DNA from 3 places in the Paenibacillus nuruki genome. Region 2 is predicted to be linked to each of the others. Evidence: riboswitches for the same ligand, from Rfam matches in the RefSeq annotation. Region 2 holds a riboswitch; each other region holds the start of a gene.
What was found. Region 2 has a riboswitch for S-adenosylmethionine ahead of metA (homoserine O-acetyltransferase MetA). Riboswitches for the same ligand answer to the same signal wherever they lie in the genome.
Positions count from the first base shown of each region.

Region 1: it holds a riboswitch for S-adenosylmethionine, as region 2 does, so the genes downstream of both, RCP16_RS03295 (2-hydroxyacid dehydrogenase) here and metA (homoserine O-acetyltransferase MetA) in region 2, are expected to answer to the same signal.
Region 3: it holds a riboswitch for S-adenosylmethionine, as region 2 does, so the genes downstream of both, RCP16_RS01055 (methionine ABC transporter ATP-binding protein) here and metA (homoserine O-acetyltransferase MetA) in region 2, are expected to answer to the same signal.

Region 1 covers NZ_OY725677.1:721,996-725,179, forward strand. Annotated here, with positions in the region: gene RCP16_RS03290 (molybdopterin oxidoreductase family protein) at 1-1,451, opposite strand, end outside; SAM riboswitch class I at 1,674-1,765, shown strand; gene RCP16_RS03295 (2-hydroxyacid dehydrogenase) at 2,010-3,038, shown strand; gene RCP16_RS03300 (FGGY-family carbohydrate kinase) at 3,010-3,184, shown strand, end outside.
Region 2 covers NZ_OY725677.1:2,790,706-2,793,889, reverse strand. Annotated here, with positions in the region: gene corA (magnesium/cobalt transporter CorA) at 1-662, opposite strand, end outside; SAM riboswitch class I at 1,129-1,264, shown strand; gene metA (homoserine O-acetyltransferase MetA) at 1,401-2,342, shown strand; gene RCP16_RS12445 (aminotransferase class I/II-fold pyridoxal phosphate-dependent enzyme) at 2,391-3,184, shown strand, end outside.
Region 3 covers NZ_OY725677.1:198,358-201,541, reverse strand. Annotated here, with positions in the region: gene RCP16_RS01060 (methionine ABC transporter permease) at 1-267, opposite strand, end outside; gene RCP16_RS01055 (methionine ABC transporter ATP-binding protein) at 267-1,283, opposite strand; SAM riboswitch class I at 1,467-1,629, opposite strand; gene RCP16_RS01050 (COX15/CtaA family protein) at 1,811-2,776, opposite strand; gene RCP16_RS01045 (DUF3139 domain-containing protein) at 2,968-3,184, opposite strand, start outside.

The DNA.
Region 1 (3,184 bases), 2.1 Mb from region 2:
TCTTGTAATGCTTGTTCTTCATACCCCATAGCTGTAGCAAGTAAGCGAAAGACTTCAGTATTCGATTTACTTTCACCATAGCGAGCAATAACAGGTTGTTGAATCTGCATATAATGATGCCAGTAAGACGCATAGAAATCTGTATTTTCAAAAGCAGATGTAGCTGGTAAAACGATATCTGCATACTTAGCGGTTTCGGTTAAAAAGAGATCATGAACCACTGTAAATAAATCTTCACGCGCTAATCCTTGACGCACTTTACTAGATTCAGGAGTGACAACAGCAGGATTCGAATTATACACATACAGAGACTGTACAGGTTCAGATTCTTCTAATAATACACGACCCAATTGGTTCATATTGAAAGAGCGTGTATTGCGATTGATGAGCAAGTCTGGACGCTGTAATGCTTCTTCGTTAAAGCTAAGCTGGAATGTATTGGATTTGATTGCACCACCGCCACGTACTAACCATTGCCCTGTAATCGCAGGCAGACACGTAATGGTACGTACATTCATACCACCATTATCATGATGTTGTAATCCATTTCCGATGCGAATTAGAGAAGGGCTGGCATCTCCATACATACGTGTTAAACGATACAGATCATCGACAGGTACGCCTGTAATCGCAGATACTGTGGCTGGATCGTATTGTTTCACATGCTCACGAAGTTGTTCATGCCCTACAGTATATTGCTCCATAAAAGCTTGGTCTACTTTATGTTCGGCAAATAAAATATGCATCATGCCTAGAGCAAGTGCACTATCCGTCCCCGGCAAAATAGGGATAAACCAATCCGCTGATCGACCGGTTTGATTTTTGTGAACATCGATAACAATCACTTTAGCGCCTTTTTTGCGAGCTTGTTGAGCTAAAGTGACTTGATGCATATTAGTACTTACTGCATTGATTCCCCAGAAAATAAAAAGCTGTGTATCTACAGTATCTTCAGGATCGGTACCGATACTGCCACCCATTGTATATTTATATCCTGCTGAACCGGCAGCTGTACAAATCGTACGTTCTAGTAGACTGGCACCCATATGATGGAAAAAGCGACGATCCATACCTTCTGCTGACAGATTGCCCATATTTCCGTAGAAACTGTAAGGAAGAATACTTTCAGGACCGGATGTAGCAATCATTTGTTTCCAATTCGATGTAATGATAGAGATAGCTTCCTCCCACGAAATAGGCTCAAATGATCCTTCTCCTTTAGCACCAACACGTTTAAGCGGAGTCGTCAGACGCTTCGTATCATAGATACGTTCAGCCATATTGCGAACTTTATTGCAGATATTGCCTTTAGTAACAGGATGATTAGGGTCGCCTGCAATTTTGACGATTTTACCCTTTTCTTTATGAACAAGCAGTCCGCATTGATCGGGACAATCGAGTGAGCAGACAGAAGGAAATACCCCATCTTGTTGATCAATATAAGTAGACATATACCAAGCTCCTTTCAAAATACATCAAACAATTTAAATTATACATACGATGTGTACATGTTGTGTTTATCATAAATCAAATTTTAGATTTAATGTTGACTTTTTTACTAGGTTTAATTAGAATTAAGAAAATTATTTCGAATTCGACAAAATTAGATGTTTTATACCTTATCGTGTCTGATCCTGATTTGCAAGTTTTTTCGACAACTGCATACATTAGATTTTCTATCCAGAGAGGTGGAGGGACTGGCCCTACGAAACCTCGGCAAAAACGTGCCAATTCCAGCAAGCTTGAATCGCTTGGGAGATAGGAAAGCAGGATGAATTATTGCATTAGCTGTTTGTAAATATACAACAGTATAGTGAATATTTAGATAACCTCTTTCCTTGATTTGGGAAAGAGGTTTTTTATATTTTATCCTTTTACTCATCATATCTATATCTCATATGATCCTTCCATTTGGATCAAAAGGAGAACATGCTATAAGTTCATACTTTCTTACTTTAAAGCTTCACTTAAATAACACTGCACCTAAGTGTACCAAAGGAGATTCAATAATGAAAATATTAATTACTGCCCCTTATAACGAACAAGGTCGTCAGCAACTCGCGGATACTTTTGGAGAAGTCATCTATCGTTGTTGGAAAGATCATGGACAAGCCTATCAAGAAGACGAATTAATTTCTTTATTACAAGAAACACAAGCAGATGGACTGATTGCAGAACTTGATCTGGTGACTGAAAAAGTTATTCAATCGGTGCCCAATCTACAATTTATCGGTGTCTGCCGGGGAACACCTTCCAATGTAGATGTTCCTGTTGCCACCAAACACTGTATTCCAGTCTTTTATACGCCTGCCCGTAATGCACAGGCTGTAGCAGAAATGGTTGTAGGCAGTCTGATTACTTTTCTACGTCGTATTATTCCATCCAGCCAATGGTTGGAAGACAAACAATGGCAAAGCGGCAGTTTAACCGCTTATCTCAAATTCAAAGGTAATGAACTAGCAGGGAAAACCGTAGGTATGGTCGGTTTTGGAGCTGTAGCTCAGCGTACCGCAGGTATTCTACGTAGCTTTCCTTGTGATATTCGTTATTACGATCCTTATGTGACAAGCCCGGATCCACGTGATCAGAAAGTATCGTTAGAGGAGTTGTTTTCAACCAGCGATATCATATCAATTCATTTACCGGTCACTGAAGATACCAAAGGATTGATCGATAAAACATTATTACAATCGATGAAAAGCGACGCTATTTTTGTAAATACGGCTCGTTCGATTGTGGTAGATCATGATGCACTGGTTGAACGGTTACAACAGAATCAGATTCGTGGAGCGATTATTGATGTATTTGATCAAGAACCACCACTTCCCAAAGATTATGAATTGATTTCATTGCCGAATGTATTAGCCATTCCGCATCTAGCAGGTGCTACTTATGAAGTAGAAGATCATCATGTAGAGATTATGAATACCGCGTTAATTGATTGGTTCGAACATCAGCAGACCGATGTGAAAGTGCTCTACAATAAAGCAATCTTGGAGGATATGAACAATGACACAACAAGCTTATCTAGTCTTTGATATTGGTACAGGTAATGCCCGTGTAGCCGTTGTTGATATCCATGGGAACGTATTATCGATCGAACGTGCTGATATTGTCTATCACAATGATGAACAGTATCCAGATGCACGTCACTTTGTACCTGAAGTATTGTGGGAACAGATTG
Region 2 (3,184 bases):
ACTTTGACAGCATTTTCGTATACGTCACTGAAATATTTTTGCAATTGATCGTCAATTAAGCGTAAGTCTTTTTTGTTCAATGTATTGATTACTTCACGCTGTGGTCCCAATACACGCTTGAGCCATAGAATTTCTCCACGTAGACCAATAATTTCATTCAAATGCGACTTTTTGGTATGCATCAATATATTTTCTTCCAACAGTTCGATTTGATCTTCGATCCGATCACCAACTGCGAAGTAATTATCAACCACAAGATCGACTAATAAATACATGAATTTATCGGCGCGACTCACTTCTTCTTCCCACAGAATCGGTTTGAGTACACGTAACTCATTAATTTTCTGCTTGGTGACTGTAATAATATAATGCCGTCCTAGAAAAATATTCAAGGCGCGCAAAAAAATCTCTTCGTTATCAAAACGAATACTGTTCACAACAATAAAGTAATGACTTTCATAAATCTCGATCTTCGGGCGTTGTTCTTCTTCACTTAGACAATCTTCTACAGCCAGATCATGGAGCATAAAGAGCGGTTGTAGTTCAATCAAATCTTCTAAATCTGCATCGATCCAATAAAATCCTTCTTCAGGTGCGATCAGTGTGTCGGTAATATTTTCTACTGGAGTGAATGCTCCAGCATTGACGTGCCGAACTTTCATTGTGTTCTACCCCTTTATTATGAAATGAGCAGGGAAAGAAGCGGCAACCGCACACTTATTTACAAAGCTTCGCTATAATTTATGAAAAACGGAGAAGATTTTTCAATAATGGCGCGTTACTCAAGTGCCCTATGGTTGTCGTTTGTTTCCTGCAATTTGTCCATCCGTCCTGCTGCCAACTGGGCCTCGGGTCGCCTTCCATTTTGAAATTCACCTCTTTGTTATCTATATATTTATGAAAACTATGAAAAAACGTCAAATACTTGTTAAGTATACCGTGGTCATGGAAGCCTTTCAAGCTTAAATAAGAATCCTGCTTGGAAATCAACCAATACAGTTACCAACAACCTATTTATCGGTTCAAAACAAGACATTTTTGACAGCACTTGACGACAGACGGTAGAATAGTATAAATTATGGTATAAGAAAAGTATTGAATTAATGTAATTACAAATTGAATAAGCAAATCTTATCAAGAGCAGGTGGAGGGACTAGCCCGATGAAACCCGGCAACCGGCGGTATGACCGCACGGTGCTAATTCTTGCAGAGATATAAGTTTGAGAGCATTATTTTAGACTTAATATCTGCTGACAGATGAGAGAGGCGTCTATTATATACGCGACGATATCGCAAATGACCTTTCTCAAGTATCAGGAGAAAGGTCATTTTTGTATATACGCATAATGAAGCTTTCTCCTGAATGATAAGAAATACACACATCCAAGGAGTGAATGAAGATGCCAATTAAGATTCCGGATAGCTTACCCGCCAAAGAAGTATTAACAGGTGAAAATATTTTCGTCATGGACGACAGTCAAGCTTTTCAACAGGATATTCGTCCATTACGGATTGCTATTTTAAATCTAATGCCTACGAAAGAAACAACCGAAACCCAATTATTGCGTTTGCTAGGAAATAGTCCGCTTCAAATTGATATTTATTTGTTACATGCGCAATCGCATACATCGAAGAATACATCTACTGAATATTTGAACTTATTTTATAAAACGTTTGAAGAAGTTAAACATCTTCGCTTTGATGGTCTGGTCGTGACGGGTGCTCCTGTAGAAACGATGGATTTTGAAGATGTGAATTATTGGGAAGAGATTCAAGATATTTTTGATTGGAGTAAAAAGAACGTCACTTCAACCATGCATATCTGTTGGGCTTCACAAGCAGGTCTTTATCATCATTTCGGCGTACCCAAAGTAGATTTGGAAGAAAAATGTTTTGGTGTATTTCCACACACTTTAAATAAAGAAAATGTAAAATTACTACGAGGATTTGATGAGTTATACTTTGCGCCTCATTCTCGTCATACCGAAGTACGTCATGAAGATATTGCCAAGATTCCTGAATTAGAAATCTTATCAGAATCAGAAGAAGCTGGCGTATATCTAGCAGCAACCAAAGACGGCAGTCAAATTTTTGTAACAGGGCATTCGGAATATGATCCATTGTCACTGAAATGGGAATATGAACGTGATATCGCAAAAGGAATGGATGTCGCACCACCAAAAAATTATTTTCCAAATAATGATCCATCGCGTACACCACCATCCACATGGCGTGCGCATGCGAACTTATTATTTTCCAACTGGCTCAATTATTATGTATACCAAGAAACACCTTATGATTTGGAAAGTGCTAAAGCTGAAGCTGGTAATTACTGTATCTAAATTTGTGATAAACCCAATCGATTGTTATTCCAGAGGAGGAATTATAGTATGACGGATCATCATTCAAGCGAACGAACTCTTAACATTGAAAGCAGATTGGCACAGATCGGTTCTATCAATGAACCGACAACCGGAGCGATTAATTTTCCTATTTATCAATCGACCGCATTCCGTCATCCCGCTCTTGGTAAAAGTACAGGCTTTGATTATATTCGTACAACCAATCCAACTCGCGCTGTACTTGAACAAGCCGCAGCAGCATTAGAATCAGCAGATGCAGGATTTGCCTGTAGTTCCGGTATGGCTGCTTTGCAAACGATCTTTGCGCTGTTCGGTCAGGGAGATCATCTGGTCGTATCGCTTGATCTGTATGGCGGCACATATCGTCTTTTGGAACGTATTTTATCCAAATTTGGAGTGACTGCTTCTTATGTAGATACCAATGATCTAGAAGCATTAGAAAAAATAGTTCAACCCAATACCAAAGCTGTATTTATCGAGACGCCAACCAATCCTTTAATGATGGTAACTGATATTCAAGCTGTTGCTACATGGGCGAAAAGTCATCAATTGCTGACGATCGTTGATAACACGCTGTTGACTCCTTTTTTCCAGCGTCCGATTGAACTGGGAGCAGATATTGTCATTCATAGCGCTACCAAATATCTAGGTGGACATAATGATGTGTTAGCAGGATTGATTATGACCAAAGGGGAAGAGTTATCTGCTGAAATGGCTTTTCTACACAACTCAATCGGAGCTGTGTTGTCCCCAACCGATTCGTATCAATTAATGCGTGGAATGAAAACATTAGCATTGCGGATGGAGCGTCATGAATACAA
Region 3 (3,184 bases), 2.5 Mb from region 2:
ACCTACTAGAATTTGCGTTAATGGCAATATGGCTACGATCAAAATGATAAACGGAACCGAGCGCAAAATATTAACGATAAATGCAATCACCGCATAGAAATAACGTACCCATGCTACCGTAGAACGTCCTGTAATAAATAGTAATATACCTAGAGGCAATCCTAAAATTAAAGTAAATAACCCGGAAGCACCTACCATTTTGAGTGTATCTAGCGTTGCTGTACCGAATTCATTCCAATCGATTTGTGAAAAATCCAATTCACCCATCAGTTGATCACCTCCACATCCAGACCTTCAGCAGTCAATCCATCGAGTGTACGCTTAATGTCTCCTTCTGTTCCTTCAAAGCGAACAATCAGTTGTCCATAAGGTACATTTTTTAATGTTGAAATCGTTCCTTGCAAAATAGCAAAATCGACACCTGTGTGACGTACCGTTTGCGAAAGAATCGATTGATACGTTTTGTCACCTAAAAACGAAACTTTAACAGTTAAAGAATTGGGAACATTCGGCGCTGTCCAAGACGTGTTCAATAGTTCAGCATTATTGGATTCATTTAAAATAAAATCACGTGTCACTTCATGCTGTGGCTTCAAAAAAACGTCAGTAACAGGACCCTGTTCTACAATTCCACCACGATGAATAACAGCTACTTTATCGCAAATGCTCTGAATCACATGCATTTCATGTGTAATCAAAATGATTGTTAAATTAAACCGCTCATTGATATCAACTAATAATTTGAGAATCGAATTGGTGGTCTGAGGATCAAGTGCCGAGGTAGCTTCATCACAAAGTAATACATCAGGGTCACTTGCTAGTGAACGGGCAATCCCTACACGTTGTTTCTGTCCGCCAGATAATTGCGCAGGATATTTACTTGCATGATTCTCAAGTCCAACCAGAGCTAATAATTCTTTCACTTTTTCTTTAATTTTACGTTCTGGTGTTTTGACCAAGCGTAAAGGAAAAGCGATATTCTCATACACCGTTGCTGAAGATAATAGATTGAAATGCTGAAAAATCATTCCTATTTTACGTCGTCTCACTTGCAACCGTGCTTTGTTAAGCTTGGTCATATCAACGCCATCGATCCATACTTCACCGGAAGTTGGACGTTCAAGTAAGTTGATACATCGGATTAACGTACTTTTACCTGCACCCGAATGTCCAATCACACCGAAAATCTCACCTTTTTCGATCTTCAAATCGATACCGCTTAACGCAGGACTTAGATTTTTACCTTTGCCATACGTTTTAGTTATATTTTTTAACTCAATCACAGATGGGTGCTCCTTCCTTCTATCTCTTCATTCCTCAAGCGATATTACATTAATCATATATAAACCATCGAATAAGTCGGATATATTTTCATTATAATATATGTCGGTATTCGCTTCTCTCTTCTTTATACAAAAAAAGAACCCTTTCGCAGAAAAGGGTTCTCTATTATTAGAGATACTTCCTTCTCATCTGCCAAAATCACATTGCATTGACTGCACATGCCATTTTGAAGGAATTAGCACCATGACATTTTGGAAAATAGATTGCTACATTCACTGCAATCTATTTTCTAAAATCGGTTGCCGGGTTTCATCGGGCCAGTCCCTCCACCACTCTCGATAAGAAAATATGAAAAATTCGAATGAAAATGAAAATCTTTTCTCAGTATATTGAACTTCACACGCTTTGTCAAAGCAAAAATAAACATTTCCTAAGGAAATTAGAAATCTTTTATTATTTAATAAAGTCGTTATACACAATCAGTATTGATTTTAAAGTATCCAGAAGCATATTAATAGTGTTGCTTTTATAGATTCTGTCCTATTTTGCTACGTGTACCACGACTTAATTGCCATACTCGTACACTCATATAACATAACACACCGAACAAAATCTGAATCAATAGCGTATGCAACATACTGGAGAAGAAATACCATTCAGGTACTTTCATCGTTACAATATTCAACATTCCGCTTAGAATCTGCATAATGATAAAGACGATAGCTGTTACACCTAGCTTACGAATACCCGGATTATACGGATGACGACGGTAAGCATAGTGTGCTAGAACCGCAATTACGATTAACAGACTATATGCTGCTACACGATGGAAAAAGGCTACAGCTACCCCGCCGGATAATTCCGGTAAGATTGAACCGTTACACAGTAGTACTCCTGAACAACCACCTCTAGAATTGGTATGAGTTACAAAAGCACCTGTATACACTACCATATACGTATAGATCGTAGCAAACCACGTCAGATTACGCATCCCTTTACTCACCGGTGGTTCATCAGGAATCGGTAAATCTCCTTTTTGCTGATCCATCCGTCTTGCTCCAAGTGCCATCATCGACGAACTTGCAAAAGCAATCATCGCAAATCCAAAGTGGAGCGCCATAATAGGAGCAGATTGTGAGAATACAACAGCCAATGCGCCCATTACTGCTTGAACTAACACAAATAGTAATGTTAATGATGCATATACTTTAAGCTCACGATGCTTATTAAAAAAGATAAATCCGATAAAAGAAAATAATGCTGTTAAGCCCGCTAAAGCACTAATTGCCCGATGCGAATACTCGATAAGTGAAGAAATCGTATACGCTGGTACAAATTTGCCATGACATAGCGGCCATTCTGTTCCGCAACCGAGCCCTGAACCTGATTTCGTTACTACAAGTCCCCCCATTGTTGCTAAAAACATAACAACACAGGTGATAAAGCTCAACCATTTTAGATGTGTAGTTGTTATTCTGAACTTTCTTGCCATTTAGAGAATCACCCGCTATTTTATAATAGTGACATTGTTTATAGTCACTATCTATTATAACGAATCACCAGTAATTACTACCGCATCCTTTGTGACAAAAAATGATCAATATCTACACAATACTATGTAACTAACTTTTATAGATATAATGTGTTCTATCTAAGATAGAATTATAGACTATTCATGTTATTTTACTTGATGAGATGCTTGGAAGTATTTCCACTATATCCTTCTTGAGCAATATGCCCATCTTTAAAAATAGCATAAGAATATGTGGTGTTAGGTTCATCTTTAAAAACTACATTAGCACCATAAGGCGCATTGGATGATGTAAATGAATATGTACCTTCAACTTTTTCAATGTTGTATCCTTTATCATAAACTAAATAAGCTTCAATTTTTTGTCCT